DNA from 2 places in the Gilliamella sp. Bif1-4 genome. Region 2 is predicted to be linked to the other one. Evidence: riboswitches for the same ligand, from Rfam matches in the RefSeq annotation. Region 2 holds a riboswitch; the other holds the start of a gene.

Region 1 (11,353 bases), 210 kb from region 2:
AGTAATTCATGCCCTTGCTTTTGCATTTCATCTTCGGTTTTAGCTTCATCACAATCAAGTAGCGCGGCTGCTTCAGGTAGATTGGGAGTGATAATTGTGGCTAAGGGTAATAAAAGCTCACGAATAGCTGTTACGGCATCAGACTTTAAAAGGGGATGTCCACCTTTAGCAACCATTACAGTATCTAACACGATAGTAGGAATAGGGTTTGTTTTAAGAAGGTGGTGAACGGTTGCGACTATTTCTTTATTCATTAGCATACCCATTTTTACGCTATCAATTTCAATATCTTGATAAAGTGTATTAAATTGGGCTTCAATAAATTCGGGCGATATAGCTAATACCGCATCAACCCCTTGAGTGCTTTGTGCTGTTAGGGCAGTGATAATTGACATACCATATGCACCAAGTGCAGAAAAAGTTTTTAAATCGGCTTGAATACCAGCACCACCACTAGGATCAGATCCTGCAATGGTTAATGCAATTGTTGTCATGATAGTGTTTCCTATTTAGCTTGTTTGATTTTGTTGATAAGCGATAATGTTGCTTGTTGAATATCTTTTTTGCCACAGATAGCCGAAACCACTGCAACACCGTCAATGCCCGTTTTAATAATGTTAGTTATATTGCTTTCATCAATACCACCAATGGCAACAGCTGGGCACTGTTTTAGTTTGACTAATTCAGTTAATTGTTCAGTTCCTATTGCTACCGTTGCATTTTTTTTGGTTATGGTTGGGAAGATAGGTCCTATGCCAATATAATTAACCTTCTGCCAAGAAACTGCTTCAAGTTGTTGTTGGTTAGTTACCGAAAGGCCTAACCATTTATCTTTGCCGATAAGTTGTCGAGCTACATCAACAGGCAAATCACTTTGTCCAATATGGACACCATCGGCATCAACCGCTAAAGCAATATCTACATGATCATTAATAAATAGTGGAACAGAGGTGTCGCTTAATGCTTCTTTCAATGCTAAGGCAGCGTAGTACCAATCTTTACCGCTAAACTCACGTTCGGATCTTAACTGTATTGCAGTCACACCATTTGAAACAGCAATTTTGGTGGTGTTTACCATGCCATTAATGCCGCCGCATAATAATGGATCAAGGACTAAATAGAGGGTTAAATCCAGTTGTTTTTTCATCTGATTTCCTTATTAAAGCGATGGATTAAATGTTGAGAGTTGATCTAATAGTGATATCGAGAAAGTCCCCAGTCCTTGTTGTTTATTAGCTAGCTCACCAGCTTTTTTCATCATAAAACATGCACAGGCAGTGGCTGATAATGGGTCAGGCGAATTAACTATGAAAGCCGCTACCATTGCAGATAATGAGCATCCTGTACCTGTTACTTTTGTTAAAGCAATATCACCACCAGTTATACTATATGTGCTGTTTCCGTTAGTTATATAGTCAACATCGCCTGTCATTGCGACAATAGTTTGATATTTTTGCGCAAACTCTTGGGCAGCGTTTAAAGCTGATTGAGTTGTGTCTTGACCGTCGGGGCCTTTTGAGAAAGATTTTTGACCATTTAGTGCTAATATTTCTGAAGCATTACCTCGTATTACTGTGGGATTAAATGATAATAATTGATGTGCAATTTCAGTTCGATAATTAAGTGCAGCTCCTACAGCAACAGGATCGAGTACCCATGGAGTTTGTGTTTGCTGTGCCTTGTCGGCCGCTAATAGCATACTTTGGGCTGTGTTGCTGTGAATAGTACCAATATTAATCAGTAAGCTATCGGCAATGTTGACAAATTCAGCAACTTCTTGTTCGGCAATCACCATTGCTGGAGAGGCACCAATAGCAAGTAGCACATTAGCGGTAAAATTTTGGACTACATCATTAGTAATGCAATGCACAAGTGGGCGTTGTTGTTTTATATGATTGATAAAAGGAGCAGTTTGGGTAATTTGGAATGATTTGGTTACTGACATATTTCTTCCTTTCTTACTGATTTATTAGTTCTATAAATGTCGGGAAGAATTTGCCAGTTTAAGGCTTTTATGGCTTAGACTTCCCTACGCTGGTATAATCCAGATCAGGTTCAACGGGTGAAATCTCAGTTTTTTGTTTAGACAAAAAACACCCCGAGTCAAAATGATTTTTTATTATGAACTGATTATTTGTTTTTAACAAGCTATTGTAATAATCTTTCAATATCGGTAATTGCTTTTCTATCTGGTAAGAAGATGATTAGATGATCATTGTCTTCAATGGTTAAATCAGTATTAACGATAATAACATCTTCTCCACGCACTACAGCTCCGATGGTTGCACCCGATGGGAGTTTTAGACCATTAATATTTTTGCCAACCAGTCTTGATGTTTCACTATTACCATTGGCAATAATTTCGACAATTTCGGATTCCCCTTGTCTTAATGAAACAACTTTAACAACCCCAGTTTGTCTAACATGGCTTAATAGCTCAGATATTGTGGCGTGTTGTGGAGAAATCGCAATATCAATCACACTATCATTAATTAGTTCAAGGTAGGCTTGGCGTTGAATTAGTACAATTACTTTTTTTGCTCCCATTCTTTTGGCTAACATGGAGGACATGATATTGGATTCATCATCACTGGTAACAGCAATAAATAGATCAGTAAGTTCAACTTGTTCTTGTGAGAGTAATTCCTGATCCGATGATTCACCATGTAATACTGTTGTATTAACGAGTTGCTCGGCAATTAATTCGGCTCGTTCGGCATTCCGCTCTATTAATTTGACTTGATAGTCATTTTCTAAACGTTTTGCTAGAGCGACAGCTACACCACCACCGCCGCTGATAATTATTCGTTTATATGGTTTTTCTAACCGTTGTAACTCACTGGTCACTGCTTTGATATTAACGGGTGGAGTTATAAAGTAGACCATATCGCCTGCTTCGATAAGTGTTGAACTAAGCGGGCGGATAAAACGATTTTTACGGTAAATAGCAACTACTCGAGCTTCAACATGTGGTAAATGTTCTTTGAGTTCTGATAATTCACTACCCACTAAAGCACCGCCATAATAAGCGGTAACGGCAACCAAACAGACACGATTGTCGTAAAAAGATGCAAATTGTAGCGAACCAGGATATTGTACTAATTGACTAATATGGTTGGTGATAAGATTTTCTGGAGCAATGATATGATTGATATTAATACAATCTTTATTGAAAAGAGGGTAGTTTTCGTTATTGTATTCAGGTGATCTAATGCGCGCAACTTTTTGTGGAATATTAAACATGACATGCCCAATTTGGCAGGCCATCATGTTGACTTCATCAGAGTTAGTTACAGCAACAAGCATATCAGCTGATTCAGCACCTGCACTTTCTAAAACTTGTGGGTAAGATGATTTTCCGCAAATCACCTGTAAATCAAAACGTTCTTGTAGTGATTGTAATTTATCATAATTTTCATCAATCACCGTGACATCGTTTTGTTTTTCAGTAACAAGATATTCAGCAAGCGCACTACCTGTTTGTCCTGCACCAAGAATAATAATCTTCATAACTAACCTGTATATTTAAATGGCTTTAATTGTTACCCATTTTCCTTGTATATTAAAGCCATTGCATACTGTTTTATTTTTAGTAACAATCAGTTATTAATTTTTCAATTATACAAAACCGATTGCATCATAAACTTTTTTCAAAGTGGGTTCGGCTTTTGAGCGTGCTTTTTCTGCCCCTTCTTGCATTATTGAAATTAGATAACTCTCATCATCTCGATACTGATGATACTTTGCTTGAAGTGTAGTTAGCATATCAATGACTTGTGTTGCTACTTCGGTTTTAAGATGGCCATACATTTTGCCTTCGAACTCTTTTTCAAGTTCGCTGATAGGTTTACCTGTCACGACAGTTAAAATGTCAAGTAGGTTTGAAACACCAGCTTTATTTTTTAGATCGTAACGTACCACAGGTGGCTCATCTGAATCGGTCATTGCACGTTTTATTTTTTTCTCGATATCTTTTGGATTTTCGAGTAAACCAATTACGTTATTGCGATTTTCGTCTGATTTAGACATTTTTTTAGCAGGTTCTTGTAGTGACATGACGCGAGCTCCCACTTTCGAAATAAAGGGCTCAGGAATAGTAAATATATCACCATAAAGTGCATTAAATCGCATAGCAATGTCGCGTGATAGTTCAAGATGTTGTTTTTGATCGTCACCTACTGGTACTAAGTTTGCTTGATAAAGCAAAATATCCGCAGCCATCAGTACAGGGTAATCAAACAATCCCGCATTGATGTTTTCAGAATGACGAGATGATTTATCTTTAAATTGAGTCATACGGCTAAGTTCACCAAAATAGGTGTAACAGTTTAATGCCCAGCCGAGTTCTGCATGCGCAGGCACTTGTGATTGTACAAAAATGGTACTTTTTTGCGGATCAATACCACAAGCTAAATATAGGGCGAGTGTGTCTAATGTGGCTTTACGTAATTTGTTCGGATCTTGGCGTACGGTAATTGCGTGTTGATTGACGATGCAATAAATGCAATCATATTCGCCTTGCAGAGCCACCCAATTTTTTAAAGCACCTAAGTAGTTGCCAAGTGTTAGTTCTCCTGATGGCTGAGCGCCACTAAATACAATCGGTTTGCTCATAATTTATTCCTAATCTATGCGAATTATTTTTTTGCCTCAGTTTTTGGTTGAGGTAATAATGTTAATATATCTTTAAAATCATCTAGTAAAAAGTCAGGGTTGCTAGTGGCGATCGATATGCCATAGTTATAACCATAGCTTAATGCAACAGTTGGGCAGTTAGCATTTTGGGCTGCAGTAATATCATTTTTTGAATCACCAACAAAAAGTAACTGATCACAAAACAATCCAAATTTAGCCATTACTTGATATAAAGGGGCTGGGTGTGGTTTTAATTTAATCACATCCCCGCCACCAAGCACTAATGAAAAGTACTCTTTTATGCCTAAAGAAGTCAGCAAAGCAGGCAAAAATTGTGCGGGTTTATTGGTTACTAATGCTAGTGGATAATTATTATCGTGAAGTACTTTTAAGGTCTCTTTAACGTTGGGAAATAGCTTTGTTTCTGCATCGATGACTTTATCATAGTGCTGATTAAATAGCTCTTTAGCTTTGGCAAATAATTCTGTTGATGGATCGACTTCAATTGCTTTGAATACTCGTTCTAGCATAATATCAATACCATTGCCTACAAAATTTTTGATTTGTTCGTTGCTGATTGTAGGTAGATTCAAGTCCGCTAACATATTTTGTGTCGCTAATGCTAGTCCTGGTACGCTGTCAACTAATGTACCATCTAAATCAAAAGCTACTGCTTGAATATTTTCTAGTTTATTCATGTTCAACTCCTGCTAATTCTTTACGCATGGCGTCAATAACTGTTTTATAATCGGGTTGGCTAAATATCGCTGAGCCAGCAACAAACATATCGGCGCCAGCTCTAGCTATTTCGGCAATATTGTCAATCTTTACACCGCCATCAATTTCTAAACGAATATTGCGTCCAGATTCAATAATGCGCTGTTTAGCTTGTTGTAATTTCTTAATTGTTGAAGGTATAAAAGATTGACCTCCAAAACCTGGGTTAACACTCATTAATAAAATAATATCAATTTTATCCATGACGTAATCTAAATAATCAAGCGGTGTAGCTGGATTAAATACAATACCAGCTGTGCAGCCATGATCTTTAATTAACTGTAATGAACGATCCAAATGGACAGTAGCTTCTGGATGGATAGATATATTGGTTGCACCAGCTTTGGCAAATGAGGTAATTATCTCTTCAACAGGTGATACCATCAAATGCACATCAATGGGAGCCTTAATACCATAGTTTCGTAAAGCTTTACAAAACATTGCTCCCATTGTGAGATTAGGTACAAAATGGTTGTCCATGACATCAAAATGTATTACATCAGCTCCTGCATCTAGCACTTTTTGTGTATCTTCACCAAGGCGAGCGAAATCAGCCGATAATATTGATGGAGCAATAATGTATTCTTTCATAACTTACCTCTAATAACTTGCCTTATATTTAGCTATTTAAGACTTTTTGTATAATGCTAAAATCTCGTCAATTTTTTTTCTTCCTTTACCAGCACAGCTAATTGAACGTCTCATTTCTGTTCGATAGAGTTTGCTTGCATTATTATAAAGGTTCATTGTGTAATCAGTATAATGATTAGATACAAGCACGGGTATGTTTTTTTTATACGCCATAGTTTCAGCTAATTCTGACAAGTTTTTGTGCTCTTCAAATCCAAATATATTTGAGTAATAAGCCGTAAATCCAGCTGTTTCATTTGGGGGTATATAGGGTGGATCACAATAAATTACTGAATTTTTTGCCGCTGTTTTCATTACTTCGTGGTAAGGTGCGCAAATAAATTGTGCTTTTTGAGCTTTTTCTGCAAAAAAGTAAAGTTCTTTTTCAGGAAAATAAATTGTCTTATAACGTCCAAATGGTACGTTGAATAGTCCATTGTTGTTATAACGACATAAGCCGTTATAACAATGTCGATTTAAATAGACAAATAAAAGCGATCTGATGTACTGATCTTTACTTCCATTAAATACATCACGCAATTGATAAAACGCATCTGAGTGATTATTTTGAGCAACAAATAGTAATCTAAGGTCACGGATAAATTGATCTGGACTTGATTTTAATAATGTAAATAATGAAATTAAGTCATGGTTGATATCCGCTAAGATATAACTTTTATAGTTAGTATTTAAAAAAACAGAACCAGCTCCAACAAAAGGTTCTATTAGCTGATCGCCCTCTGGTAGATACCGTTTAATTGTCTCCACAAGCTCATATTTTCCTCCAGCCCATTTTAAAAAGGCTCGTTGCTTCTTCAACGGATACTCCTATTTGTCGTTGATCGGATAAATAAACGATATCCTTGGTTATTTTGCTACTTTTTCTTTATTAATCATTGCACCAGATTTAACCCATGGCTTGTCTTTCTGTAGTGCATTTGGCAAAGACTTGATTGCTTTATGTGCCTCATCAACTGATGAATAGTTGCCTTTTGTTAAAATAAACAATGAACCAGATTTATGTTTGGTTTCATAAATATGGTAATCTGTTATATTGTTTTGTTTTACAAATTTTTTTAGACCTTCAAGCGATTTAGATGCACTAAGCTGAATGACATAATGATCATTTTTTATCTTAATATTTTTCCCTAAATCATTGTTTTCATTTTTACGATTAACAGAGTTAGGGGTATTTTTTTTCGTATTGTTTTTATTCGTTTTAGCCCTACCGTTAGATGTTGTCGTAGAATGATGATTTGCTTTAGAATCCACATTTGAGTCATCTATTGATAGGTTTAAGTCATCACTTGAATCTGAAAAGGATTCAAGTTGCTGTTGTTGTGTATTAAATTTATTTAATGTACTGTCTGATGTATCTGTCACCAGTTCAGTACTTTTAGGTTGATTTCCACTAATTCCAACACTATTTTGTTCATCAGTGATTGTATTATTGTTTTCTTCTGCTGAAGTCACCCCATTAACTACTGGCGGTGTTAATGGGGTGACTTCTTTTTTACGAGAAGAATGAAAAATAATCAAACTAAGCACTAAAAGAATAATAATTGCTGAACCCAAAATAATTAATTTTTTCTTTGGAAGATCTTGAAGAAAACTAAGTAATCTGAATGAATGCGTAGAATCCTTATTGGGTTGTTCTGATATATAACGGTCATCTTTATCTACACGCATACTTACTCCTTAATCTATCAAAAAATTTATTACTTAATGATTAGCTATTATTTCTAAAATAAACAACTTAAATTTTCTCTATTTTATCAATAATATAATTAGCAACACCTTTGGCGCTTTGTTCATCGGTTTTAATTGTAATATCAGCAATTTCTTCGTAAAGTGGTTCGCGCTCTCCAGCTAGCTCTTCGTAAAGCTCACGTGTTGTGTTGCTACCTTGTAATAATGGTCGGCGTTTATCTTTTTGCGTTCTTGCCATCTGTTTTTCAATGGTTGTTTCAAGATAGATAACAATTCCACGAGCGGATAATCTATTGCGAGTCTCTTTAGATAAGACAGAACCTCCACCAGTAGCAAGAACTACGCCTTGTTTTTCAGTCAATTCGTTAATGACTTTTTCTTCTCTGGCACGGAATCCCTCTTCTCCTTCTAGGTCAAAAATCCATGCAATATCGGCTCCAGTACGTTTTTCAATCTCTTGATCTGAGTCAAAAAAATCCATGCCTAACTGTTGTGCAATTTGTCGGCCTATAGTGCTTTTTCCTGCCCCCATTGGGCCAATTAGAAAGATATTTCGCTTTTCTGCCATTGTTGTTTCATCATCTATTAATTTTGGTTAAAATATACAACACAATGTCAACTTGCTTTGATTTATATGATCATGCGCTTTATCATTGTGTAACTTTTCTTGGATCTCCGTCTAACGACAAAAATTTAGGTCGGTAATTATCTCAATAGATAGTACCTTTTGGCAATAGGTATTTACCAATACTTTTAGCTAATACCTGCTTGATGCAAATCATGGATGTTTAAAACACCTACTAATTCACCGTTGTTATTAACAACCGGAGCGGCAGTAATATTATGATCAGTGAATAATTTTAGTGCTTCGACAGCCTTCCAACTTTCAGGAATTCGATGTCCTAAGCTGGTCATAACGTCCATAATGTTATCTTGTAATGTACCATTTTTTAATAATAAGCGACGTAAATCACCATCGGTAAATACACCAACTATTTTATTATTATCTTGGCAGATTGCAACTAGCCCTACGCCTGTACGGCTTAATTCTAGCATGGCATCAAATACGGTTGCAGTTTGTGGTATTTTAGGAACACGATCACCTATTCGCATCACATCTTTGACATGATTGAGTAATTTTGCACCTAAGCTACCCGCAGGATGGGATCGTGCAAAATCTTCTTCTTTAAAGCCTCGTGCGCGCATTACTGCAATCGCTAGCGCATCCCCCATTAATAATGTATTAGTTGAACTAGATGTTGGCGCAAGTCCCATAGGACAAGCTTCTTTTTCAATTGAAATATCAAGAATTGCTTGGGCTGATCTAGCAAGTGGTGAATCCAACCCTCCAGTGATAGCAATAACAGGTACCTGCATTTCGGTAATAATAGGTAAAATTAAATTAAATTCCTTAGCTCGACCTGAGTATGAAATTAATATGGCTACGTCGTTTTGAGTTATCATTCCTAAATCGCCATGCAGGGCTTCCGATGGATGCATAAAAAAAGCAGGACTTCCTGTACTAGCTAACGAAGCGGCAATCTTTTTCCCTATATGTCCAGATTTTCCAATACCCGAAACAACGACTTTACCTTTGGTGGTTAAAATAAGTTGACATGCGTTAACAAAATCTTTGCCAAGTCGATTCGGTAATTTTTGTGCTTCGTGTATCTCTAATTCAAGAAGCTCTCGACCATATTGTAATAATTTATCCATTTAATTAGCCTATTGAATAAAATGTGTTATCAGTGCATTTATAATCGGAAATTAAGGACAAGACGATTATAAAAGATGAACAGGTTTTAGTTTAACAATTAATGTTTAAATATTCAAAAAAGTATGCATTTTAGCCTTAATATTTACTAGTTACTTTTTAATAATCTAAAAACCTAGGGCGACTTTAATTCCTAGTGTAATTAAAATGACTCCTAGTAATTTATCAATTATAAATTGAATTTTAAAGTAACGTCGTTGTACGCTTTGCCTTTGAAAAATAAATACGACAAAAGGCCACCAAAAAACACCTTCAATCCAAATAATAAATGCAACGATGAGCTTATCAAGTGTTGATGATTCAGCGTTAAGCACTTGAGTAAAGATAGCTAAAAAAAATAACGTTGCTTTAGGATTAAGTAAATTACATAAAAAACCTTGCATAAAGGCTGATTTTTTTGAAATTGGCTGCATGAGTTGTGGCTTACCAATATAGGTGGTATTTGGTTTTTGAGCGAGTAGTGCCTTTATACCAAGCCATATTAAGTAAGTGGCACCGGCATAGCGTAAGGCGTTATAAAGTAGTGGAGTGGTGGTGATAAGTACTGCAATGCCCGCAATACAATAGCTCATATGAACTAAGATGGCGATGATGACGCCTAGACAAGTGAGCAATGCCATCTTGCGGTTATAGCTTAAGCTATTTTTTAACACCAAAAAGAAATCAGGCCCAGGTGAAATCATACCTAAAAAGCTGATTGTAGAGACAAAAATTAATGTATCAAACGTCATTTTTCGTGCCTATTTAAATACTTGTGCTGAATTATTGAGCGTTGCAATATTAGATTTATTTTGTTCAATAAACTGTTTTTTATCGAAATTAGGTTCAGTTAAATAGTCAGTCAAAAATTTAGCGTTAGTTTTGACTTGGGCTCCATTTAAAATTAAACGAGGTAAGTCAATCTGATAAATAGTCTGCTCAGTGTTTTTTTGTAGATCTTGCGTATGTGCATTTGTTAATAAATAAAGTTTGCGTTCTTTTTCTGAAAGACGGTTGATTGTTGGTGTGCCTGCTCCCATCATTAAATGATCTGGAAAAATATAAAATACAGTATCTTCTAATACACCTTCGTCTTTTAGATGTTGGATAAAAATTCCCAAATTATGATCTAGTGAAGCAGCAACGAAAGACATATTATCTGATTTTGGTGAAATAACCGATTTCATTCTTTCATCATCAAAACCATTTGGGGCATGAGTTGAAACAGTAGAAATAAACAAAGCAAAAGGTTTTTTTGTTTTGCGCATTTCAGTAATTTGTTTTTGTGCTACATCAAAAATGTCCTTGTCATACAACCCAAAAGGTGCTGGTGGATATTGACCAACATAGTTTTTTTCAGAAATGACTTGCATACCAAACAGTTCTGCTGTGTGACCAATACCAGCAAAATCAGGGCTAGCCATTACATAACGGGTTTGATAGCCTGCTTGATTAAGTATATCGCCTAGGCTAACTAGATTGGTCTTTTCTGCGCGCATTAGTGGTGATGTTGTGTAGCCACCAATTAGAAAGGGCATACCGGTCATATAAGTGTACATTGATGCGGTAGTCCAAGAACTTCCTGGACTCATGGGCATATTAGCAAAAAAGGTATAATCTTGGCGAAGTTGTTGTAAATTAGGGGTAATATCCTCAAAATCGAAAAAGCCTTGTTCAAATGATTCTAAAGATAAAACAATAATATTTTTACCTTGATAGCTAACAAGCTGATCTTTATTGGTATAGTGAGTCATGTTAAGTGATTGTAACGCCTGCTCAAATGGCTCACGAGGTGCGCTTGTAACTTGATAGATTTCGTATAATCGACTGAATGGACCATTATGGTAA
Region 2 (11,353 bases):
AAGGATTTGAGCAATACAACTATAAAAACATTGAAAGTTTGTATAACAATGCAAATAAAAAATATATGCAACTTGCTGCTAAAGATTATTATGACCAAGGAAAAATGTTAGCACAGCAAGGTAATTATAAAGCTGCTGCGGATGCATTTAATAATGCCTCGGAAGTATATCAGCCTCTTGGCAAGTACAAAGATAGTGACAAACTTTCTATTGAGAATGATAGAAAACACTGTACTCAACAAGCAGAAAATGCTTATGAACAAGCACAACAATTAGCTCGAACGGCAACACGTCGTTATCAATTTCGAGAAGTAGCCCAATATTACGCTTCAGCTGCTTCGGCTTATCGCCAATACGGATCGTTTCGCGATGCAAATTTTCAAGCAGATAAATATAAAAGAGAAGGGAAAGTAAAAGTTTATTATAATTCTTCAGAATTAAAATCTTATGTAACAGATCTATTAAGTAAAGACTTTATAGAATTTGTTATCTACCAACCAGGGCAAGCAGATGTCACGATCCGTGTAACGACAAATGTTGAATTTTCTGATCTTGGTAAATCAGTTAACAATGAAACCAAAACCGAAAAAATATTTGATAAATTTATTGAATTCGCTGACGAAAACGGTAATAAAAAGCAAATTAAAACCTATAAAGATCAAGAATTTAATTTACAAACGGTGACTCACAGCAATAAATTAACCTTGACCACTGAAATTGAAGCTCATGGAATCTATAGTTACAGTAAATCATTTAACGTTGTACAAACATCAGCAAAACATGATTATATCTATTCTGGCAATGTGCCATCAAATTTACATAATTACAGTAAAGGAACATTGCAAACCAAAGATAGCTTGCTTCGAGCAGCAAAAGACCAGCAATTAACAGAATTAAAAGTATATATTGAAGATATGGTTCGAGATTTATCATATCTATAATTACTATAAATGTCATAACTAAAACTTAACTAAATAAAGACTACTTACTCATTGGTGCTTATTTTTGTAAATGAGTAGTCCAATGAGTAAACTGAATTTTTTCATTTATTTGCTGGTTTGCTTTAATTCTTTCAATATAAAGAAGCACGGGCTGGATTAGATCATCTTTAATCAAAGATTAAAGATGTGTTTTGGGACAGCGTTGGTTAGCAAACACGGTTTTCGGCTAAATAAAACTTGAAGCCTTGTTGATGCATGATTCCTAGCATTGTTTATAATATTTTTTCAAATTATTATAAACAACACTAGAAATTCCTACATTTTAACCATGAAGTGTAAATACCCTATGTTTTTTTACAAATACTTTTTAGAATCCTCAACGACTGTTTTTGCTATTTATTCCGCATTAAGAAAAACCGAAAATCTAGTTCAACTAAAAAATAGGTTTATACTAAAACGTATAGTTACCTGAAAGTTTTTGACAAAAATCTCAATTTTAACACTTCTATTTTGAGAGGGCAGATAACTTACTAGGCAGTGAAATACCTCTTGATGAATTAAAACACGTATCACATGCCCACAAAACCAATGGTGTCACTACAAACCACCACAATCCCACAGCAAACTCAAGGCTAACCGCCTGCTGACTCAAGATGACAGACATTATCAGTATGACAAATACGGCAATGTTATTCGAGAATTACGAGGTAAACGGCAGCATCGAAAAATCAAATTATTCCGAGAAGATAGCTTTATTGAAGCTTTAAAAACAGAAGGGCTTAATGAAAAAGTTGATTTTATAAATGAACATCCTGAATTTTCTGAGCTTAAAAAATATACGATACCAAATATTCAGCTAGATGTTATTGATTGTAAGAAAGGTCGCGAATTTGTAGAAACGCAGTTAAATGATTGGGATAAGCTTTTTAAATTTAGCCTTGTTATACAAACAGTTAACATCGCTTGAAACTTTTCACACGAAACATGCCATCATAAAAGAATGTACGAAAGCAGGAGATTCAAATCAAAGTTATCAGTTCGCTACAAGAGAACTTGACGGAGCATTCGATGAAACTAAACAACTTAATTTTTTTATTACTCAATCAACTAATTTAAGTAAAGGTAAACGTTTAGCCAAATCGGTAATAGCTACCTTTTCTTTATAATATAAACGCCATATCTTTTGTCAGTGATAAGGCGTTAGTTTTTTTTTTCATGTATATTTTTTATAGCCGTTTTTTAAACCTCAATAAATAAAGCGGTTGTTCCTGCATTAAATTTTTATCACTTTTGATGTTTACAATCTTCATACTAACCTCTACACTAATCGATGTTCTCAACGGGGTGCCCAGAAGGGCTGAGAATGTTAGATAACATAACATAACCCGCCGAACCTGAACTGGATCATGCCAGCGGAGGGATTTGAGTATTGCTCTTGCTCAAACCTTTTGTCTTTTATTTGCTATTTTGGAGGCAAAATGTTTTGTAAAAAATCGTTATTATCTTTGCTATTTTCGGTACCTTTTATGGCAAATGCTGCCAATTTAAAACCAACCTTAACTGTTTACAGTTATAATTCATTTATTTCAGAATGGGGACCGGGAAAAGAGATTGAAAAGGGGTTTGAAGCGCAGTGTAACTGTGAACTTGAGATTGTTACATTAGGTGATGGGGTGGCGGTTTTAAATCGAATGCGCCTTGAAGGTAATAAAACCAATGCTGATGTGATCTTAGGGTTAGACAATAATTTTTTAGAACAAGCCAAACAAGCCCAAATAGTTATACCTCATCAAATCACTAAACCAGATAATTTAAATACCGACTGGTGGGATAGTGATTTCATGCCTTATGATTTTGGTTATTTCGCTTTCATTTATGATCAACAAAAAATCAGTAATCCACCACACAGCATGCATGAGTTAGTAGATAATAAAGCCAACTGGAAAATTATCTATCAAGATCCACGAACCAGCACTCCAGGGTTAGGTTTATTATATTGGATGAAAAATATATATGGTGATGATTCCGCATCTGCATGGCAGAAAATAGCAAAAAATACTGTGACAGTGACCAAAGGTTGGGGCGAAGCTTATGGCCTATTTTTAAAAGGCGAAGCTGATTTTGTGCTTAGTTATAGTACTTCGCCAGTAGCACATATTATGAATGATAATGATCATCGTTATGCTGCTGCTATTTTTGACGAAGGGCATTATCGCCAAGTCGAAGTTGCGGGTATTACTAAGTATAGTCAGCATCCCGAATTGGCACGTGCTTTTTTACAATATTTATTAACGCCTGATGTACAACGTCAATTTGCTGAAAAAAATTTCATGTATCCGATTATTAATATAACGTTGCCTGAAGCTTTTCAGCAAATTGAACCAGTCAATAAAGCACTTGAGTTTGATGTTAAGCAAGTTAAAAATAACCAAAAGAGGTGGGTTCGTGAATGGAAATCCACCATTAGTAAATAGTTTTATTCAGTATAATGTTGAAATTAAGAACGTTAATCCCTGGCATTAGTGCTGCAAGCTTGATTTTAGTTGTATTAGGATCAGCACTATTTGCGCTTTGTTTAGTTGCTTTTGAGTCTAATAATTTAACTGTTTATTTTGATAACTATTTATTACATGTTGTTTGGATAACGGTATTTCAAGCAACGTTATCAACATTGCTATCTGTATTATTGGCAATATTGATGGCTAAAGCCCTATCGATGGTGAATTTTTTGGGTAAAAATGTATTGCTACGCATTATGCCTATCACCTTTATTTTTCCTACGTTGGTTGTGGTAACGGGGTTATTATCTGTTTATGGGCAACATGGTTTATTAGCGTCGTTTTGTCATTATTTGGGTTTGCCTTTTGTGATATCCATTTATGGTTTAAAAGGTATTTTATTGGCACATATATTTCTTAATTTCCCTTATGCTTGTTGCTTGTTTTATCAGACCTTAAATAGTGTGCCTGTCGAACACAAGCAATTAGCTGATCAATTAAATTTTTCGAGTTTTACTTATTTTAAATTGGTGGAATGGCCACTATTGCGTCGACAATTGTTTCCTATGGCATCGCTCATTTTTATGCTTTGTTTTTCTAGCTTTGCTATTGTATTGGCACTTGGTGGAGGGCCTAAATATACCACACTTGAAGTTGCTATTTATCAATCAATCCGTGAATTTGATCTGATACAAGCTGTGCTTTTAGCATTTTTGCAGTTGGTTTGTTGTGCTTTTTTTATGGGGCTGATGCAAAAGTTTAATTATAGCTATAAATTTAACACTTGCTATATTAAGCAGAATTATCGTTTACCTGTTTCGTTTAGTTTAGTTTTGCCCAGTATTGTTATTATTGTTATTGGTGCATTATTTATTTTGCTACCCATCATAACTATATTAATAAAAGGTATTTATTTCTTTCAGTGGTCATTTTTTTCAGTGGCTTTTCAACGTGCAGTTATATTTTCGTTATTAATTGCTATTGGATCAGCTAGCATTGCAATGCTACTAGCTTTATTATTACTTTATACAAACAGCCGATTATTGATTAATCAGCAAATAAATTGGAGTAATCGGTTAATGTTAGTTGGATCGCTGATTTTAATTATTCCAAGCATGGTGCTGGCGTCTGGTTTGTTTTTACTGTTATTTCCGTACGCTTATAGTTCTGTCTTTGTTTGTGTTTTGACAATGCTTTGTAACAGTTTAATGGCACTGCCATTTATATTAAAAAAACTTGCTGCACCAATGTACGATGTTACATCACGCTATTGGCAATTAAGCCAGTCACTTAATATTACTGGTTTTTGGCATTTTTATTTAATTGAATATAAAGCACTAAAAAAGTTAATTATCCAAAGTTTTGCTTTTTCAGCAATATTATCATTGGGTGATTTTGGTATTATTGCGTTATTTGGAGGTCAGTCAGTTACTACGTTACCTTATTATTTATATGAGCAAATATCGCATTATCATTATCATGAAAGTACCGTAACAGCTGCATTATTGTTAATATTATCTTTTAGCTTACTGGTTGTGATAGATTATGATCGAACTGAATCGAATTAATTATCGATATGATAATTTTAAAATGTATTTTGATATCAAAATCATTACAAAAGAAAAGGTGGTTATTGTTGGGCCAAGTGGTGCAGGTAAAAGCTCATTGTTAAGCTTGATTGCTGGGTTTATTTCACCAAACTCTGGGCAAATTTTACTTAATCATCAAAATATGATTCACACTCAGCCAGGAAAGCGGCCCGTTTCGATTTTATTTCAACATAATAATTTATTTGATCATTTAAATGTTGAACAAAATATTGGTTTAGGTATAAAACCTTGTTTAAAACTAAATATATCGGAGCGCCAAACAATAGATGATATGTTAGCTAAAGTTGGTTTAGCTGGTTTTAATAATCGCTATCCTGAACACCTTTCAGGTGGTCAGAGTCAACGTGTTGCGTTAGCTCGTTGTTTAATTCAACGTCGACCTATTTTATTGTTAGATGAGCCATTTTCAGCTCTCGATCAAGCATTACGGTTTGAGATGTTAGCATTAGTTGATCAAATTTGCGATGAGCTCGATTTGACATTAATGATGGTGTCACACAATCTTAATGATTCGCTTAGTTATTTTTCTCGTTGTTTGGTGGTAGATAATGGACAGATCGTTTTTAATGGTTTACCTAACCAACTAAAACAACCTGAAAATAATCACATTGCAAAGATATTAGGTTTAAATTCTCTCAAAAAGTAAGAGTTTAGCATTTAATAAGTTACATATTTAAATTTAAATGGTTAAAGCTTAAGGTTTTATTAATCTTCCAAGCGTATATTGCATTTAATGATCAATAAGAACGCAAATTAAATATCTATGCTAAACATAAAAGCAACCCACAAATTTAGCTGGTCAGCACTTATCTTTAATATTTTATTTTTTACTTATTTTTCTAGTGCATTACAGTTATATATTTTTCTTTCGGGGCATTCTAATGCAATTGGACTTCGCGATTCAATTATCTATAGTTTGATTTGGCTTATTCCTGTTTTGATTTTTCCTAATTATACAAAAAAGATTGCGACTATTTTTGGGCTTATTGTCGGTTGTTTGTCTTTGGTTTCAGTCGGTTATTTTGTGATTTATCGACAAGAATTTTCGCAAAGTGTATTTTTTGTTATGGCAGAATCAAATTATAGTGAATCGAGTGAATTCGTTCAGCAGTATTTTAGTATTAAGTTAGCTGTAGTACTGATTATTTATAGTTTAGTGGGTATTTATATTTGGAGCAAAGTCAGACCTGTTTATATTAAAACTTCCACTAAATGGATTGTATCACTAGTAATAGCTATTTATGCCATAATGCCTGTGTTTATTAGTGTGACAATAAAAAAATCATCCATTGAAAAAGCTGGAGCTCATTTGCTAACGCGTATGGAAACGACTGTGCCATGGCAACTTATTAATAGTTATTTGGCTTATCGATCTCAACTTAATAATATGGAAAATATTTTAAGTCATTTAGACACTTTACCTCCTGTTGAAAATTTAAAAGATGCTAACGGTAACACGCCTAGGACGTTGGTGTTAGTTATTGGTGAATCAACAACACGTAATAGAATGAGTATTTATGGTTATGGTCGAAGTACCACACCTCAAATTGAGCAGTTTAGAAAAGATAATGCCGATTTTGTTGTATTTAACAATGTGATTTCATCAAGACCTTATACTATCGAGATTTTGCAACAAGCGTTAACTTTTGCTGATGAACGACATCCCGATTTATACCTTAAAACTCCTTCATTAATAAATCTAATGAAGCAAGCAGGGTATAAAACATTCTGGATCACTAACCAGCAGACCATGACCAAGCGTAATACCATGTTGACTATGTTTTCTAAACAAGCCGATGAACAGTTTTATATGAATAACGATCGTAATCAAAGTTCAAGACAATATGATGAATCGGTATTTGAGCCTTTCAAAAAAGTGCTGGCTGACAACGCTGAAAAGAAATTTATTGTTATCCATCTGCTTGGTACGCATATGAAATACGAGTTCCGCTATCCAAAAGACGGTAAGTATGACCGTTTTAAAGATAAGGAAAGTATTCCATATCCTCTCGATGACGATAAAGTAGATGTATATAATAGTTATGATAATGCAATAAGTTATAATGATTATGTCACAACAACACTGTTTAATATCTTCAAAAACAGTAAAGAAAATGGTTTTATGTTATATTTTTCAGATCATGGTGAAGATGTTTATCAAACGCCACCGCATAATGTATTAGGGCGAAACGAGAAAGCACCAACTAAAACTATGTATACTGTGCCATTTATGCTTTGGCAATCGCCAACATGGGTGGCAACGCATCCTAATAACTATCAAGCTTATGTAGATCGAAAATTTAGTACTCAAGATTTGATTCATACTTGGTCTGATTTAGCTGGATTAAGTTATAACTTATATGTTCCTGAAAAAAGTATTGTTAATCCTAATTTTCATGAATCGATTCGTTGGATAGGCGATCCTTATGATAAGAATGGCTTAATTGATTTTGATAAATTAACTAAGTAATTCACTTAGGTTGTTTACACAAATATTTAAGGTATAATATTGTATATTTATACAGTTATATTTGAGTGTTGTGAAGCCCTATGCGAAAAATTATTCATGTCGATATGGATTGTTTTTATGCCGCCGTTGAAATGAGAGACAATCCCCGTTATCGCAATATGCCTATTGCGGTAGGAGGGGATCCTCGTAAGCGAGGTGTGGTTGCGACTGCCAATTATTTAGCTCGTCAGTATGGTATACACAGTGCTATGTCAATGGCTCAAGCCATAAAACTTTGTCCTAACCTTAAAATTATAGCGGGTAGGCATGCAGTTTATAAAGAAGTCTCCAAACAGATCCACCAAATATTTAAACGATATACTGAATCTATTGAGGCTTTATCACTCGACGAAGCTTACCTTGATGTAACTGATTGCAAACTTTGTTATGGTTCAGCTACTTTGATTGCTCAAGATATCCGTCAATCAATTTACAAGGAACTTGAATTAACTGCATCGGCAGGCGTTGCTCCACTTAAGTTTCTTGCCAAAATAGCCTCTGATATGAATAAACCTAATGGTCAATATGTAATAACGCCAGATAACGTGGATAGTTTTATAGATCAGTTATCGTTAAAAAAAATCCCAGGAGTGGGTAAAGTAACAGAAAAGAAATTAGCCCAATTGGGACTATTTACATGCAATGATGTTGTTAATTATGATGTAACTAAATTAATTACCCAATTCGGTAAATTTGGAAGAATACTATATGAACGATGCCAAGGTGTCGATGATCGCGAAGTTTGTAGTGATAGACAACGTAAATCTGTTGGCGTTGAGCGTACTTTAACTGATGATATTCATAGTTGGGAAGAGTGTTTATTGCAGTTCGACCCATTATTTGATGAAATGGAAAAACGGTTAAGCAAAGTGCGTGCTGATTTATCGATTGCTCGGCAAGGCGTAAAATTTAAGTTTGACGATTTTCAGCTAACTACACAAGAACATGTTTGGTCTAAATTGGATAAAGCTGATTTAATTGAGCAAGCGCATAAAGTTTGGCTAGAACGGCGTAATGGGCGTGGCGTTCGGTTAATTGGTTTTCATGTAACGTTAATCGATCCGCAAGTTGAAAAGCAGTTGGTTTTTCATTTTTAGCCTTTTTAACCATAAAAATGAGGATGCAGGCAAAACCTTCCAACATCCTCATAACAAATGATAGCTAGCTAATAATGATTATTTCAAACTTTCACCATTAGTACTAATGACTTTTTTGTACCATTCGAAAGAGTCTTTTTTATAGCGTTTCATACTACCGTTACCTTCATTATCACGGTCAACATAAATTACGCCATAACGTTTTTTCATTTCGCCCGTAGTGAATGATACAACATCAATAATTCCCCAAGCAGTGTAACCCATTACATCAACACCATCATAATCTATAGCGGTTTGCATGGCTTTGATATGGGCACCTAAGTATTCAATACGTGGTTTATCGTGTATTTGATTACCGTTTTCGAGTTCATCAATTGCACCAAAACCATTTTCGACAATAAATAGCGGTAATTGATATCGATCATACAGACGATTAAGTGTATAACGTAAACCTTCAGGATCAATTGGCCAGCCCCAATCGCTGCTTTTTATATAAGGATTTTCAACCGCATTAGGTAGTGCACCGTTAACTATGTTGTCACGATTATCATTTTTGGCATCAGCTTTAACGACAGTAGACATATAATAGCTAAAGCCAATGTAATCAACCGTACCTTTTTTCAAATAACCTAAATCTTCTTCGGTAATATCGAGTTTATATCCTTCACGCTCAAACTCTTTTAATGCATAAGCTGGATAGTAACCACGAACGTGAACATCAGGGAAGAAGAATCGTTGATGCATGGCAATCTCTGAAGCCATCATATCTTCAGGATTACAAGAATATGGATAAATTGGCACATGCGATACCATACAACCAATTTGAAAATCAGGATTAATTTTTTTACCTGCTATTACTGCTTTAGCACTGGCTAACAGTTCATAGTGTGCAACTTGGTACAGAACTTCTTGCGGATTTTCATCAGGTTTAACTTGTACGCCAGAGTTAGTCCAAAAGAAGATAGGATTACTAGTATCCATTTGATTATTGATTTCGTTAAATGTCATCCAGTATTTAACTTTATTTTTATAACGTTCAAAACATGCAGTAGCAAAGCGCTCAAAAAATTCAACTGTCTTACGGTTTCTAAAACCTCCATAATGGCGAGCAATATGTAACGGCATTTCAAAATGCGATAAGGTGATAACTGGTTCAATGCCGTGAGCTATTAGTTCATCAAAAACATCATCATAAAAGCGAAGGCCTTCTTCATTTGGTTCAAGTTCATCACCCTTTGGAAAAATTCGAGTCCAAGCAATCGAGGTGCGTAAACATTTAAGGCCTAATTCGGCAAAAAGTTTGATATCGTCTTTATAATGATGATAAAAATCAATTGCAGTATGATTCGGATAAAATTTACCTGCTTCGATATCTTGAGTGATTTGTCTTGGAACGCCATGAGCACCTGCGGTCATAACATCTACAACACTTGGGCCTTTACCGCCTTCGTTCCAACCGCCTTCAAATTGGTGAGCGGCTAAAGCACCGCCCCATAAAAATGGTTTTGTAGTCATTTTTTATTCCTTGTTATTGCTTAATGTTAAATATGATATCATCAACTGTCACTTGTGTTTTATCGGTTAATGAAATTTGTTGATACAGATCGGTATTAACAATAATAATTGGGGTAATTAATGGATAACCTGCTTGCTTAATGGCCTCAGGATTGAAGCTGATTAGCAAATCACCTTTTTTTACTTTTTGATGTAATTCAACATGATATTCAAATTCATTGTTAGTTAAATTAACTGTATCAATACCCACGTGAATTAACAATTCAACACCATTATCTAATGTTAACCCAATGGCATGTTTAGAATTTTCAAATACTGCGGTTACTTCGGCATCAAAAGGCGCATAAACGTGATTATCAGTAGGTTCAATTGCAATCCCTTCTCCCATGAGTTTTTGTGAAAAAGCAGGATCGGGCACTTCGCTTAGTGGTAAAGCGTGACCAGTCATTGGGCTTGTGATATCAACTTCGTCAAGAAGGATTTTAGGGTTATCATCTTCGTTATTGATAGTCTCTTGGTTATTGACCGTATCTTGTATGGTTTCGCCAGTACCAAAAATTTGGATTAAAATTACAGGTCCAATTAATGCAATTGCTGAACCAATTGCTACACCAAAAAATGAACTCATATTATCGGGTTTAATGGCATTGACAATGGTTAATGGTCCTGGTAGTGCTGCATAAGTGTAGTAATAAGGTGTAAAAAATCCAGCAACAATGCCACCCAAAGATGCGCAGATACATCCATAAATAAATGGTTTTTTAAAGCGCAAGTTTACACCATAAATAGCCGGTTCAGTGATACCAAATAAACCGGTGATAAATGCGGATAATGAAACACCTTTCATATCTTGTGTTTTAGTTTTTATATAAAAACCTAAAGCTGCACCCACTTGACCAATTACGGCAATAGTTTGAAATGCTTGGAAAGAATCTTGTCCATATTGATTAATATTTTCAATGATGACAGGTGTAATTCCCCAATGTATACCAAAAATAACCAATACTTGCCATACAGCACCAATCAACCCACCAGCAACGAAAGGTGCTAGATTTACTATCCAATTATAACCATTGGCAATATAGTGAGCTGCATTTGCAGTTATTGGTCCTATGGCAAGAAGTGTTAATGGCACCATAATCACTAAACAGATTAAAGGCATTAAAAGCGGTTTGATAATACT

Evidence for each region. A riboswitch is a leader RNA that binds a small molecule or an ion and turns the genes downstream of it on or off. The one in region 2 is predicted to bind thiamine pyrophosphate.
Region 1: it holds a riboswitch for thiamine pyrophosphate, as region 2 does, so the genes downstream of both, thiM (hydroxyethylthiazole kinase) here and thiB (thiamine ABC transporter substrate binding subunit) in region 2, are expected to answer to the same signal.

The regions. Positions count from the first base shown of each region.
Region 1 covers NZ_LZHC01000024.1:47,716-59,068, forward strand. The annotation lists gene thiD (bifunctional hydroxymethylpyrimidine kinase/phosphomethylpyrimidine kinase) at 1-494, opposite strand, end outside; gene thiE (thiamine phosphate synthase) at 506-1,147, opposite strand; gene thiM (hydroxyethylthiazole kinase) at 1,160-1,945, opposite strand; TPP riboswitch at 2,010-2,111, opposite strand; gene trkA (Trk system potassium transporter TrkA) at 2,149-3,510, opposite strand; gene trpS (tryptophan--tRNA ligase) at 3,619-4,614, opposite strand; gene A9G25_RS03015 (phosphoglycolate phosphatase) at 4,638-5,333, opposite strand; gene rpe (ribulose-phosphate 3-epimerase) at 5,326-6,003, opposite strand; gene A9G25_RS03025 (Dam family site-specific DNA-(adenine-N6)-methyltransferase) at 6,040-6,861, opposite strand; gene A9G25_RS03030 (SPOR domain-containing protein) at 6,910-7,731, opposite strand; gene aroK (shikimate kinase AroK) at 7,799-8,320, opposite strand; gene gutQ (arabinose-5-phosphate isomerase GutQ) at 8,506-9,468, opposite strand; gene A9G25_RS03045 (LysE family translocator) at 9,634-10,257, opposite strand; gene A9G25_RS03050 (LTA synthase family protein) at 10,267-11,353, opposite strand, start outside.
Region 2 covers NZ_LZHC01000024.1:257,499-268,851, forward strand. The annotation lists gene A9G25_RS04005 (hypothetical protein) at 1-941, shown strand, start outside; gene A9G25_RS04010 (hypothetical protein) at 1,850-2,107, shown strand; TPP riboswitch at 2,272-2,380, shown strand; gene thiB (thiamine ABC transporter substrate binding subunit) at 2,420-3,415, shown strand; gene thiP (thiamine/thiamine pyrophosphate ABC transporter permease) at 3,430-5,007, shown strand; gene thiQ (thiamine ABC transporter ATP-binding protein ThiQ) at 4,985-5,695, shown strand; gene cptA (phosphoethanolamine transferase CptA) at 5,813-7,519, shown strand; gene dinB (DNA polymerase IV) at 7,600-8,655, shown strand; gene A9G25_RS04040 (6-phospho-beta-glucosidase) at 8,734-10,170, opposite strand; gene A9G25_RS04045 (glucose PTS transporter subunit IIA) at 10,184-11,353, opposite strand, start outside.